Regions from separate parts of the Leptolyngbya sp. CCNP1308 genome, predicted to be linked through region 3. Evidence: predicted binding sites of a transcription regulator. Region 3 holds the regulator's gene; each other region holds the start of a gene.
The links. Region 3 encodes NtcA, which controls nitrogen genes in cyanobacteria. Its sites were predicted from a motif close to TTTGTANNNNNNNNTACAAA; they were not measured.
Positions count from the first base shown of each region.

Region 1: VB780_RS15290 (MSMEG_0569 family flavin-dependent oxidoreductase) is a predicted target of NtcA. The motif match lies at 2,944-2,963, and genes of this name have one in related genera.
Region 2: VB780_RS05105 (P-II family nitrogen regulator) is a predicted target of NtcA. The motif match lies at 2,333-2,352, and genes of this name have one in related genera.

Region 1 is NZ_JAYGIH010000072.1:214,721-219,189, reverse strand. Features, by position in the region: gene VB780_RS15300 (cell division protein SepF) at 5-607, shown strand; gene proC (pyrroline-5-carboxylate reductase) at 727-1,539, shown strand; gene VB780_RS15290 (MSMEG_0569 family flavin-dependent oxidoreductase) at 1,549-2,829, opposite strand; gene VB780_RS15285 (MSMEG_0572/Sll0783 family nitrogen starvation response protein) at 3,244-3,726, shown strand; gene VB780_RS15280 (Nit6803 family nitrilase) at 3,940-4,469, shown strand, end outside.
Region 2 is NZ_JAYGIH010000007.1:33,093-37,561, forward strand. Features, by position in the region: gene VB780_RS05095 (metallophosphoesterase family protein) at 1-252, shown strand, start outside; gene VB780_RS05100 (folylpolyglutamate synthase/dihydrofolate synthase family protein) at 318-1,652, opposite strand; gene VB780_RS05105 (P-II family nitrogen regulator) at 1,850-2,188, opposite strand; gene VB780_RS05110 (hypothetical protein) at 2,414-3,085, opposite strand; gene VB780_RS05115 (isochorismatase family cysteine hydrolase) at 3,432-4,217, opposite strand; gene mraY (phospho-N-acetylmuramoyl-pentapeptide-transferase) at 4,246-4,469, opposite strand, start outside.
Region 3 is NZ_JAYGIH010000078.1:95,057-99,525, reverse strand. Features, by position in the region: gene VB780_RS23600 (cofactor assembly of complex C subunit B) at 1-170, opposite strand, end outside; gene VB780_RS23595 (PadR family transcriptional regulator) at 243-632, opposite strand; gene VB780_RS23590 (DUF3084 domain-containing protein) at 848-2,272, opposite strand; gene ntcA (global nitrogen regulator NtcA) at 2,391-3,062, opposite strand; gene thrC (threonine synthase) at 3,539-4,469, shown strand, end outside.

The sequences.
Region 1 (4,469 bases), on a different contig from region 3:
AGTTGTGAGCAACATGTTTTCTAAACTGCGGGACTTCGTTGGCCTTAACGACCCAGCAGATTACGACTACGAATACGAAGAAATGGATGGAGAGGAGTACCAGAACCTCTACCAAGAAGAGAACACCCAGCCGATTGTGCAGCAGCCCCAGCCCGAAGAAATTCGCCGGAGCCGCCCCCGTCGCGAACGAATGATGCCCACTGATTCAGGAATGACCCCGATGGCCAGCAACGTAATTGGTATGCCCGGTGCCATGAACGGCACCTCCGAAGTGGTGGTAATGGAACCCCGCTCCTTTGAAGAAATGCCCCAGGCCATTCAGGCGCTGCGCGAGCGCAAGTCGGTCGTCCTTAATCTTACCATTATGGATCCCGATCAGGCTCAGCGGGCCGTTGACTTTGTGGCGGGCGGCACCTACGCCATCGACGGGCACCAAGAGCGCATCGGCGAAAGCATCTTCTTGTTTACGCCCAACTGCGTACAGGTAAGCACCCCCACCGAGTACGAAGAAGAAGTCTTCATGGGCCAGCCCCAGGGTATGCCCATGCCCGGCCAAATGCCCCCCGCTCCCGCTTGGGGTGCCGAGACCATGGCTCGCATGGCCTAGCGTTATCCACGCTTGATCAACACATGACTATCACTGCCCCTGGTCTAGTGCCGGGGGCTACCTTAGGTTATTGTCTTCACTAGCGATCGCAAACGATCGAGTCGTCGGTGAGGATGGTTATGCCTGAGGCAACATTTGGGGTTATCGGCGGCGGGATGATGGGAGAAGCTCTCATCGCCCGCCTTCTTGATCAGAATATTTTTGCGCCTGGGGCGGTAGTCGTGAGCGACCCCCAGGCTGCTCGGCGAGAGGTTTTGCACCACACCTACGGCGTGCAAACCACCGGCGACAACCAGGCAGTTATCGATGCCGCTGAAACCGTTTTGCTGGCGATCAAGCCCCAAATGCTGGGGACCGTAGCAGAAAATCTCAGGTTCCCAGAGCGCGAGAAGCCGCCGCTGCTGCTATCGATTTTGGCCGGGGTGCCCCTGGCCCGGCTAGAACAGGAATTTTTGGGCTGGGCAGTGGTGCGAGCCATGCCCAATACGCCCGCTACCGTGGGGGCCGGGGTGACGGCCTTAGCCGCCGGGGAGGCAGTAAGTGCTGCCCAGCGAGAACAGGCCCGCACTATTTTTGCCAGCGTCGGCACTGTAGTAGAAGTACCTGAATCACAAATGGATGCGGTAACGGCGCTGTCGGGGTCTGGGCCAGGCTATATTGCCCTGGTGGTCGAGGCGTTGGCGGATGGCGGTGTAGCGGTAGGGTTGCCGAGGGCGATCGCGCTGGAGCTAGCGATCGCCACCGTACGCGGCACTGGCGAACTGCTGCACCAGGGCGACCTACACCCTGCCGTCCTGAAGGATCGCGTGACTAGCCCCGGCGGTACTACCATCGCGGGCATTGCTGCCCTAGAGGCGGGCGGGCTGCGATCGGCCCTGATCGAAGCGGTGCGATCGGCCTACCTGCGGTCTAAGGAACTGGGGCAGTCTTAACAGAAACCTCTACGACCCCATTGCTACTTCGTTGACGGTTTGCAGGGCACGGGGATGACTGCTCCCAGATCGGGTAGCAACTTGTTCCGCTAGATACTCGGCATCACGGGCAATACCCGAGAAGCGGGCAGAGCCCCAGGTGTAGAGCCAGGGCAAGCCAAGGAAATACAGCCCCGGTACGGTGGTAACTCCTCGGCGGTGGCCGGGATAGCCCTGACCATCGAAAACAGGTAGCTCAATCCAGCCAAAGTCGAGACCGTAGCCGATGCACCAGATCACCGAGGTGATCTTGGCCTCGCGGTAGTCGATGCAGGTTTCAACGGTTTCCGGTTCCCACACGGGACGGTAAGGCGGGTCGAGGGGAGCGTCGATGCCGTTCTTCTCGATGTAGGTGTCGATGGTGCGCTTGATGCTTTCGGCAACGGCGTCGGCTTTGTCGAGGTTTTCCTTCAGGTCGTCGCTAAAGGTGAGTTGGGTACCCTGAATATCCATCAGCCGTCCGTGGAGCCCCATGCCCTGAAGGGCAAAGTGGCGCAGATCAATTTCCCGCCCGCCGCCGCGCCCGGTGACGTAGTGGTTAGTCTTGTGACGCACGGTTTCTTTTTGAGGGTGGTCGTCAATCGCCAGGTCGTAGTAACCCATTTGGTCAAGCCATTCGACCACGTCTTTGCCTCGGTAGCGGCGGGGCGATCGCGGCGCACCCCCCACACACAAATGCACCTTCCGCCCAGCTAGGTGCAGGTCTTCGGCGATCTGGCAGCCCGACTGGCCCGTGCCCACCACCAGCACCGCCCCCTCCGGCAGCGACTCAGGGTTGCGGTATTCCGCCGAGTGCAGTTGCACAATATCGGGAGCCAAACGCTCGGCAAGGCGAGGAATTTTGGGGGTGTGGTAGCCACCTGTGGCCACCACTACCTGGTCAGCGGTAAAGGTGCCCTGGTTGGTAACAACCTCAAAGCCTCCGCCCTCGGGCTGGCGCACCCGTTCTACCTTGACTCCGGTTTTGAGCGGCAGGTCAAAGTGGCTGGCATAGCGCTCAATGTATTCCACAATGGCATCGCGGCCCATAAAGCCGTCGGGGTCGTCGCCGGGGTAGGGAAAGCCCGGTAACTGGCACTGCCAGTTGGGGGTAACTAGGCAAAACGAATCCCACCGCTTAGTGCGCCAGGAGTGAGCTACCTGGTGCTGTTCAAAAATGATGTGGTCAATGCCTAGGCGGTGCAGGCAGTAGCTAATCGACAGCCCCGCTTGGCCGCCGCCGATAACAATTACGCCGTATTGCATAGCCATAGCTGATACCAATTTTTTTGGATTTTGGATGGGCAAATCTGGGAAGAAATACTTTCCTGTTGCTCTGTTTTCATTTCCCTTGTTTTCGTACCCTAGGTCGTTGCTTAGGGACTGCTTGTAACCCCGGCTACCGAAAGGATTGATCTAGCGCTAGTGGGAGGGAGGGTGAGTGCGATCGCCCTGCCATAGTCTCAATTGGCGTGAATCTGAACAGGGTACCTATCGAAAGTGATAGGGGTATCCGTCAGCCTGGGACGTCGAACTAGCAATTTGCAGCCCGGCCCCTGTTGATTAGGCCAGACCGCCAAGGTTTGTAGTTGCTGATACGGGAGCCCAGGGCGATCGCCCCTAATGTGCTGGAACGTGCAGCCAGACATCCAGCGCTGCCAGCAATTTTGCAAGGAACTGAAATTTATGCCTGAAGTAACTTTGCCAGCTCACCAGGCTGGGGATTTTCTGGTTGATTACGAAGAGAAAGTATTTCCCGATGTGCAGGCTGAGCCGGGCGAAAAAGCCCTCGTCACCTTCCACACTGTGGCCTTTGAAGGTTCTATTGGTCTGGTCAACCTGCTGCAAGCCACTCGCCTAATTCGCAAAGGCTTTGAGACTTCGGTGCTGTTGTACGGCCCTGGCGTCACCCTAGGCGTACAGCGCGGCTTCCCCAAGCTCAACGACGAGGCCTTTCCTGGGCACTTGGCGATGAATAACCAGATTGTCAAGCTGCTGGAGATGGGCTGCAAGATTTACGCCTGTCGCTTTGCCCTCCAGGCACTCTATGGCCACGGCGAGCCCTCTCTCATCCCCGGCATTCGCCCGATTAACCCCCTCGACGTGCTCGATATTGTGCTTATGCACCGCAAAGAAGGGGCCTTTATTCTCGACACCTGGACGATGTAGCCCTATGACGTAGGTGGTGCATTGCGGCCCAGGGGTTAAATCTGGTGTGTTTGACCAAAGTTGGATGGCCGCGAATGCACCCTACCGCCCAGACCCCGTAGGGTGGGCACTGCCCACCATCTACCCAAGCTGCAATCCACCCATCTGCGGTTCGCTCCGCCGTTCACCCTTCGCTCATCGGCTGCAACTCTCATCATCCCACCACCAACGCCCATGGACTACGCCAAAACCATTCGCGCCGCCGCCGCCCAGATCAGCCCCGTGCTGTTTAGCTGCGACGGCACCACCGAAAAGGTGCTGGAAACCATCGCCGAAGCGGCCCAGTCGGGTGTTCAGCTAATCGTCTTTCCAGAGACCTTCATCCCCTACTACCCCTACTTCTCCTTTGTGCAGCCGCCGTTTCTGATGGGTAAAGAGCACCTGCGGCTCTACGACGAGGCGGTGGCAGTGCCGGGGCCGGTGACCGATGCGGTGAGCCGGGCAGCTCGCTCCTACGGCATGGTGGTGGTGCTGGGGGTGAACGAGCGCGACGGTGGCTCCCTTTATAACACCCAGCTAATCTTTGACGCCGACGGCACCCTGGTGCTCAAGCGGCGCAAAATTACCCCCACCTACCACGAGCGCATGGTGTGGGGCCAGGGTGATGGGGCCGGGCTGAAGGTGGTGGAAACGGCGGCAGGGCGAGTGGGCGCTCTGGCCTGCTGGGAGCACTACAACCCCCTGGCCCGCTACGCGCTGATGAC
Region 2 (4,469 bases), on a different contig from region 3:
GGCTCGGCGGTGACCTACTCCCCCACCGACTACGTGGCCCAGGGCGACCCCAACGGCCTGGAGCCAGTGGTGCCCACGATCGCCCCGCTGCAAGACGACAGTGGCCATCCACTACCCTACCTGGCCAGCAACGACATCACTGCCTTCAGCGTGTTTGACACGGGTATGGGGACGATCAGCAGCTACTACTTTGACACCCGAGAGCCGAACTCAGCGGTGGTGAAGTTTGACGAGTTTGCCGTAGGCCGATAATCGGACGAGGGAATTGGATTTTTTGAGTATGGCTGTTGGTTATTCTGCCTCTTTTTCTCACACCCTCAAATTCCCCGCCCTGCTGCATCTTCGTAGGGTTCGGTAGCGAGAAAGTGGCCAATTAGGTAGAGCGAGCCGCACAGCACCTTGAGGGGAGCCGGGGACGGGGCGATCGCAAGCAACCCATCCCAGAGAGAACTGTGGACTTCGCACTGGGCCAGGTCAGGGCAGACCGATCGCGCGATCGCCCCCAGATCCTCCGGCACTGCCGTCTCGTGCCCAGGCACTGGCACCAAATGTAGGGCATCCCCGGAACGCAGCAGGGCAGCAAAAATATCGCGGTGGTCCTTGGTCGAGAGCATCCCCATCAGCCACACCGTCCCCGCCCGATCCCCCACCCAACTGGCCCACCAGCTATCGACGTACTGGCGCAGCACCTCGGCGGCGGCGGGGTTGTGGGCACCGTCGATCAGCAGCGGGTATATCTCCGGTTCCTCTCCCCAGATCACCCACTGCAAGCGTCCCGGCCAGCGAGCGTTGGCCATGCCTTGGGCGATCGCAGCGTCAGAAATGCTCCAGCCCTGGGCGCGCAGAGTTTGTAGGGTGGCGATCGCGATCGCCGAATTGGTCAGCTGATGCTCGCCCAAAAGCGCCAGGGGATAGGTAATGCCCTCGTCGCCCTGGTCATAGCGGGCCTGACCGTTGCCTAGAGATACGGCGGGCGCGGGCCATACCGCCGGACAGCCCAACTCGGCCAGACGGGCCCGCACCACCACCTCGGCCTCAGTGGGCAATGGGCCAATCACTGCGGGACGCCCCGGCTTTAGCACCCCCGACTTTTCGCGGGCAATATCGGCCAGGGTGGGGCCGAGCCGCTGCCAGTGCTCGCGGCTGAGGGAGGTAATCACGCTCACCAGGGGCGCATCCACCACGTTGGTAGCGTCGAGTCGCCCCCCCAGGCCCACCTCCATCACCGCCACATCGACCCCAGCCTCAGCGAAATGCAGCCAGGCCGCCGCCGTAAACACCTCAAACTGGGTGGGCGAGGGGTGGGATGGGTCTATAGCGGCCACCACCTGCTCCAGCCGATCGATCAAATCCGGCGCGGCAATGGGGTCGCCATTGACGACAATGCGCTCGCGCCAGCTCACCAGGTGGGGCGAGGTGTAGCGCCCCACTCGATACCCCGCTGCCCCCAGCACCGCTGCCAGGTAGGCACACACCGACCCTTTGCCGTTAGTGCCCGCCACATGCACTAGCGGCACCCGTTCTTGGGGATTGCCTAAGGCTCCCAGCAATCGATGAATACGCTCTAGCCCCAGCTCTACCCCAAACCGCCCAAAGGGAGCCAGGACGCTCTCAATCTGTTGCTCTTGCTCAATCTGGGACGGCTGATACACAGGCAGTTCTCTCCGCCCACGAGGGACGAGGTAGCTTGGTCATTAAGCATCTTATCTGAGGGCGATCGCCCCTCACCTACCGGCTCCCTCGCGATCTAGCTGCACCAGCATAAACTTGCAAGGATGGGGTGCGATCGGGCATAAAAAAGGCGCAGCTTAGGCTGCGCCCGGTTGAGGCGTTAAACCAGGGGCAGGGGCTACACCGCTTCGGTGTTTTTCTCCCCGGTGCGAATGCGGACGATTTCATCTACGGGGCTGACAAAAATTTTGCCGTCGCCAATTTCGCCAGTGCGGGCAGCAGAAATGATCTTGTCTACTACGGTATCGACCTGGGCCTCTTCAACCACAATCTCAATCTTGAGCTTCTGGAGGAATTCAACGGTGTACTCCGAGCCTCGGTAGCGCTCGGTCTGTCCCTTTTGGCGACCAAAGCCGCGCACCTCCGACACAGTCATACCCACAATACCAGCGTTGACCAGGGCAATCTTGACCTCGTCGAGCTTAAAAGGGCGAATAATAGCTTCTATTTTTTTCATAGATCCAACCAGGGTGCTTCAGCGGGTCTCTCTGTAAACCTCATCCCAGCCCAGAAGTGGAGGTTTACCTATGGCAAAACTACAGATCGCGAGCTGGACTTGGTATAGCTTCGGTCTATGTGTATCGGGCCTGACCCCTACAATACTGTATCGTCAGCTACAAAAAGTCAGGCAAGCGGAGTCACAGCGGCTGGAAAAGCAAGCTACAGGCGGTAATCCAGCCCTTTAGCGAGAATTGCTCAGCAGCGGCTTCATAATCAAGAAACCAGCCCCAAAGGCGCTGATCACAATCAGCAGAATGGTTGCCGCCAGCCACAGCCCGCTGAGATCCGACGATCGCTGGCTCAGCTGACCAGGACGGCTGGCATCGATGCGCTCTTCGGTGTAAAGCCGCTGAGGCGCTGCTTGAGGCCGCTTGGGAGGCATTTTGGGCGTTTTTTTGCCCTTGGGCTTCACCATTTGAGTCAGCTGGCTTGCCAGGGTCGAGACCCCCTCCCCCATAGATTCTGATAGCCGTTCTGGCAGAGAGGCCGAAGCCGCTTCGTCCATAGAATAGCTAGCGGCCATCGCCGGGGCTTCCATACTCAGAGGTGCCGTCAGCGGGCGGGCAATGCTCTCCGGCTCAATCGCCTGGGGCTGGCTGACCTCGATCGCCTGCTTGAGCCGGGCCGCCGAGTCCGCAAAGCGAATCATTTCCTGGCGCAGCACCTGGTTTTGCTGGTTGAGCTGCTGATTTTGCTGGGTCAGCGAATCGACCATAGCCTGGGTAGCGCGCAGCTCCGTGGCTAGCTCACGGTATACCGAAATAGGCACCGAAGGAGCCTGACGGCTGCCCTGGGGTGCTTCTGGGGCCACGGCTCCAGGATAAGCAGATTCGGAAGAAAAGGGTACGTTCATGATGACGGTAGAAGGGGCGTTTAAGAACGAAGAATAAGCCTGAAAATTGGTCTGCCCAAGGGTAGTTCACATTAGAGCAATTGCACCAGTTTTAGTCAAGAAAAGTTTTGGCCCTGATAAATTCCATTCTGACCACTGAATTTGGACAACGGTCTCACCCAAGGAGTGATTTGGCATCCAAGGGCAAATGGTTCCAGGGGCCAGGACAGTTCTGACTGCGAAAGCAACCGAGGATTTTGCCCCTTCCCAAGGACACAGATGTTGGGAAGGGTGTTGCTTGAGCGACTTCTGGAAAACAATTTTTCAACTGGTGGGCACTGCCCACCCTACGGTAGCCTGCCCTCAGCTAGGTGGCTACCGAAAGTTCTAGGGCAGTGGCTAGGGCCTTGCTATCGGCCACAAAGCCAAAGCACTGGTTGACGTTATAGACGGTGGCCTGGGTGCAGTAGTCGGGGGAGGTGGTGGCGCTACAGTCGCTTAGCAAAACGCAGTCGTAGCCGAGAAAATTGGCGTCTTGCAGGGTGGCCAGAACGCATTGATCGATGTTCACCCCGGCGAAAAGCAGGGTAGTTTTGCCCAGGTTGCGCAAAATGCTGTCGAGGGGCGTATCCCAAAAGCCGCTCATGCGGTACTTGTCGACCCAGATGTCTTGGGGCTGAGCTTCTAGCTCATCCACTACCGCCGCCGCCCAGCTGCCTTTGGTGAGCACGGGGGCACCGTTGGCCGGTAGGGGGTCGCCGAGACCCACACCGGCCCCGCTGGGGTTGTAGACGTGGTGTAGACCAGCGCTCAGGTTGAGGCGATCGCGGCGGTTGCCCCAGTTGACCCACACCACTGGCACCTGGGCCAATCGCAGTTTAGGCAGCAGAGATTGCAGGGGCTGTATCGCCTGGCGGGCAGGGGTTACGTCAACGCCGATGCTGGCCAGCCAGCCGTCGGGGTGGCAAAAGTCATTCTGCATATCGACCACCAGACAGGCAGTTTTGGCGAGGTCAAACCGCACCTGCTTGGTCTGGGTGACTAGGGTGGTCAGTCGAGGCTGTAGCTCTTGACGGCTGATGTCGGCAACCTGGTCGTTGACCCACCAGGCATTGGGCGGGTGACCCAGAGGGCGAAGGTTTGATGCATCCATGGCGACTATGCTGGGAGTGGGATGCAGACTATCTCACCTGGAGGGCTAGCACAGCTAGTAGGGCGGTTACGGCATAGGCCGCCGCCACAACCTGAATTTCAGAACAGCCCGATAGCTCAAAGTGGTGGTGGAGCGGAGCCATCTTAAAGAAACGCTTGCCCACGCCGTCGGAGCCTTTGGTGGCTTTGAAGTAGCCCACCTGAATGATCACCGACAGGGTTTCGGCAAAGAACAGCAGGGTCAGCACTAGCA
Region 3 (4,469 bases):
CGCGCTTCGAAATAGGCCGTTAGGTCTTGCAGCAGAGCAAGGGGATCGGCGGGGCGCGTTAGCATCAGGGTTTCAATACGGTCTTTGGTGGAAGCCCGAATGAAAAAAACTAACCCCACTATCATCAGTAGGGTCAGCAACAACGTCGAATAGAGTACGGTGTCAGTCACGCCAGGCCATGCAAAGCTACCTCTCTAGGGTACGAAATGATGGATCATTCAGGTAGGCCTTGCGGGATTGATTCATCGGTGGGGGGCAGAGTAGGCTGGACTTTGGGTGCAAGCAGGCCGGGCGGGATCGCCCATATAGGTTTTCCAAAATTCGGCCAGTTCTTCGGCCTGAAGCCGCCAGTCGGGGTTAAGACGATACATGCGGCGGGGACGACCCCGACCTTCTACTTTCTTCCAGTAGCCGTCAATGGCATTTTCGTCCTCTAGAAACTTAAGTGCCCCGTAAAGCACTGTGTCTGACAGGCGATAGTGAGAATACTGGTGGGTTAACCGCTGGATTAACTCGGTGCCGTAGGAGTCTTGCTGGAGCAATACTGATAACACGTAGCAAACGGCAAGCTCTTTGTTGAGGTAAATTGGCGGTGGATCCTCGAAGAACTGATAAATATCCTCAAATTTCATGGGATCGCTCCAGGTATATTTAAAATTTGCTTGCCCTAGGACAAGCCAGAGTTAAAAAGCAACCTATTAGCAGCCGACAGATTTGTAGGTTAATTCTAAGCACAGGTGATCCCCACAATATCGAAGTCGGGGCAGATGGTAACTATCTGCAAATCTTTTTAGACATTATTAAATATTCGCCACCAAAGATAATTTGGCTTGGATCCCCTTCGGTTTTAGAGCCCTCTAGGGGCGCGGCGGTTTAGGAGCTGATCGCTGCTATCGCCTAGGGGATTGTTCAATTCACCGGTTTGAAATAGAATCCGCCCGTCACGCACCGCCGCCAGATGAATCTGAACTGGCCCTGCTGTGAAGATATCGGTAGCCGCGATCGCCTGAAGATCGACCGCCTGTCCTGATTGCTGCACCGTTTCTAAAAAGTTGAGCACCGTTTCAGGCCGGTTGTCGGCCACTTGCAGCGTGTCGCTAACGACACCATCCTGCCGGGCGCGAAATTGAGCTGCCGCTAGCAGCAGATTGAGACGCTCGACTAGCTGGCGATCGCCCAGGGGAGGGGGGTCGAGGGTAACGGTCGCCAAGCGCTCGCCGAGGGCATAGACCTGCTGATTGGGGGTGGCATCGATGAAGACCTGGACGCAGGGCTCGCCCTGCTGCACGACACAGGGCTCACCCGTGATGTAGTTGGCCGCCGAGAGCAGCCGCACCACATAGTCTTCGCCCGTGGACAGGCGGTCAATCAGCGCCTCGACTTCGCGGTTGCCGATTAGCAAAATTTGCTGGTCGATCAAAGCCCCTGGGGCAATGGCCCGAGACACTAGACGGTTGGCTTCGAGGAGAAAACTCGTGACAAACTCCTCGGCCTGCTCCCGATTTTCGGCGCGTCCCTGCCCGACTAAAATTTCCTGGTTGCGGTTGAGCGCAATATTGCCTCGAAACAACCCCTGGTATTGCGTCTGCAGAACGGCTACCTGCTGCTCTAAAAAGTCTTGCTCGGCCTCTAGGCTAGTGAGGCTGCGCTCACGCTGGGCGATGGCGCGATCGCGATCGGCAATCTGCTCGTCTAGCTCGGCGATGGCGCGATCGCGCGCAGCAATCTGGCTGCCAATGGTGGCCTGCTGCCGCAGCAGGTTATCGCGCTGCACCCGCAGAGCATCCGTCGACTGGCGAAGGGCGGCGGCCTGTTGAGAGACTGCATCCAGCTGGCTAAGGGTTTGGCGCAGTTGCCCCTCAGTAGCCTCCTGCTGGGCCACCGCCTGATTGAGCGATTGATTGATTTCCTGGAGTCGAGCCAGCGCCCGCTGCCGTTCGTCGGTAGCTGACTCCAAATCGGCTTCTACACTCTCCTGGGTAGCCTGAGCCTGAGCGAGATCGGCCTCAGCACTTGCCAGATCATCCTGAATTTTACCCAGCTCAAATACCCCGGTGCGCAGCTGACTACTGACCCCAAACAGCAGAGCCAGCGTAGACGCCGAAATAACGCTGCCCGTGGCGATACTCACTAGGGTGGCCGTTTGTCGAGGGCGCAGGTTGAACAAGCTGAGACGCGCTTTGCCCACCTTGGTGCCCACGCGATCGCCCAGAGTAGCAATAAAGCCCCCCAGAATCAAAACCGCCAAAATCAATACGTAACCAGAAACCATGCACCAGCCACAGGGGAGTTTGCACCTACTCTACTGCATGGGTTAAGCCCCTGGACGCCCCAATATTGCCGATAGCTAGGTTGGCTATCAAACCCAGCAGGCCTAGGCCAAACCCGCGCTAAGTAAACTGCTGACTCAGATTAACCGGATCGTGCACAGTAATCTTCTTTTTATAAATAGAGATCATGCCCTCCTGGCGCAGATCTCCCAAGAGGCGAGTCACGGTCACGCGGGTAGAACCGATGGCCTCGGCAATAGCTTGGTGGGAGAGCTTCAGGTCAATGGTGATGCCGTCCTGGCTGGGCACGCCGAAATCGCGGCAGAGAATGAGCAAAAAACTGACCAGGCGAGAGCCCATGTCTCGGTGGGCCAGAGTTTCAATCATCATCTCAGTCTGCAAAATTCGAGAAGACAGACCCCTCAGCATCAGTAAAGCTAGCTCAGGGTTTTCTTCTAGCGCCTGCTCAACCTGTTCGATAGGCACCGACAACAGTTCTACCGGAGTAAACGCCACAGAGTGATAAAAGCGATCGGAACGATTGCCGGTGATAAGTGATAAAACCCCAAACACACTATTCTCTCGCAGCAGAGCGACCGTAATTTCTTCTCCGGCCTCGTATACCCGCGACAGTTTGACGGCTCCTTTTAGCAGAAAATATACCCGTTCTGCTGGATCTCCAGGAAAAAAAATAGTCTTGCCCCGTTCATAGGACTCGACTACAGGGGGAAATGCTCCTCCAGATAGCTGACGAAAAACATTGGCAAGGGGCTTATCTTGGGTCACTACCATAACGTTCTGCTAAGAGCATCACAGAGAGCATCTGCACTAAATTCGCCGTTCCGATGTCGCTATGACAGCCAAACGTACAGCACAGAACACCTTGGGCATAAAGCATAAAGCAGTCTGACTGGTCTGGCACGTTAGCCAATGCAAACATTCCATGACTTTAGATCAATTAACCTCAACTGCAAGGTAGGTGTTTGTATACCAAGCTACCTTATTCGTCCCAGTGCTGATTTTGCAGTGCCCATAGGAGCTGCCCAGCCGCAGATTGGCGGCGAAACGGCAGCAATTCCCGCAACCGTGCGATCCATCGCTTCTAGGAAATCAGCCCTGACAGGGCAAACCGCTAGCAGATAGAAGCTTCGCCTATACCCGACTTTTTTGGTCGGGTACATTTGACCAAGTATTGTTTCCAGTGTTACGTTCTGGATCAATTGAGCAAAGCTAACGATCGCTCCCCAGTAACCGCAGTAGAGAACGCCATGACACAGTCCCTCGAACAAGCTATCGCCGCAAAGCCCACCTTTTCGGCCTTGAAGTGTCGAGAATGTGGTGAAACCTACGACCTTGGCGCTAAGCATGTGTGCGAAGACGTGTGCTTTGGCCCCCTAGAGGTCGCCTACGACTACGATGAAATTCGCCGACGGGTCACTCGCAGCAGCATCCAGGCAGGCCCGCTCTCAATTTGGCGCTACAAAGACTTTTTACCCGTCAGCACCGACAACCCAATTGATGTAGGAACTGGTATGACGCCCCTTGTGCGCGCCAATCGGCTGGCGCGGCAGCTAGGCCTAAAGGAACTCTATATAAAAAACGACGCCGTCAACATGCCCACCCTGAGCTTTAAAGATCGGGTGGTATCGGTAGCGCTGACCCGGGCGAGAGAACTGGGGTTTACTACTGTTTCCTGTGCCAGCACGGGCAATTTGGCCAACTCTACGGCGGCGATCGCCGCCCATGCGGGTCTTGACTGCTGTGTGTTCATCCCCGCCGATCTAGAAGCCGGCAAGGTGCTGGGTACGCTCATTTACAACCCTACCGTAATGGCCGTACAGGGCAACTATGACCAGGTCAACCGGCTGTGCTCTGAGGTAGCTAATACCCAGGGCTGGGGTTTCGTCAACATCAATCTGCGCCCCTACTACTCTGAGGGTTCCAAAACCCTGGGCTATGAGGTAGCTGAACAACTGGGCTGGCGCTTGCCCGACCACATCGTAGCGCCGTTGGCATCGGGGTCACTGTTTACCAAGATCTACAAAGGCTTCCAAGAATTTGTTAAAGTCGGCCTGGTTGACGATAAGCCTGTACGCTTTAGCGGTGCCCAAGCTGAGGGATGTTCTCCCATTGCTCAGGCCTTTAAAGAAGGCCGCGATTTTGTGACTCCGGTAAAACCCAACACGATCGCCAAGTCCA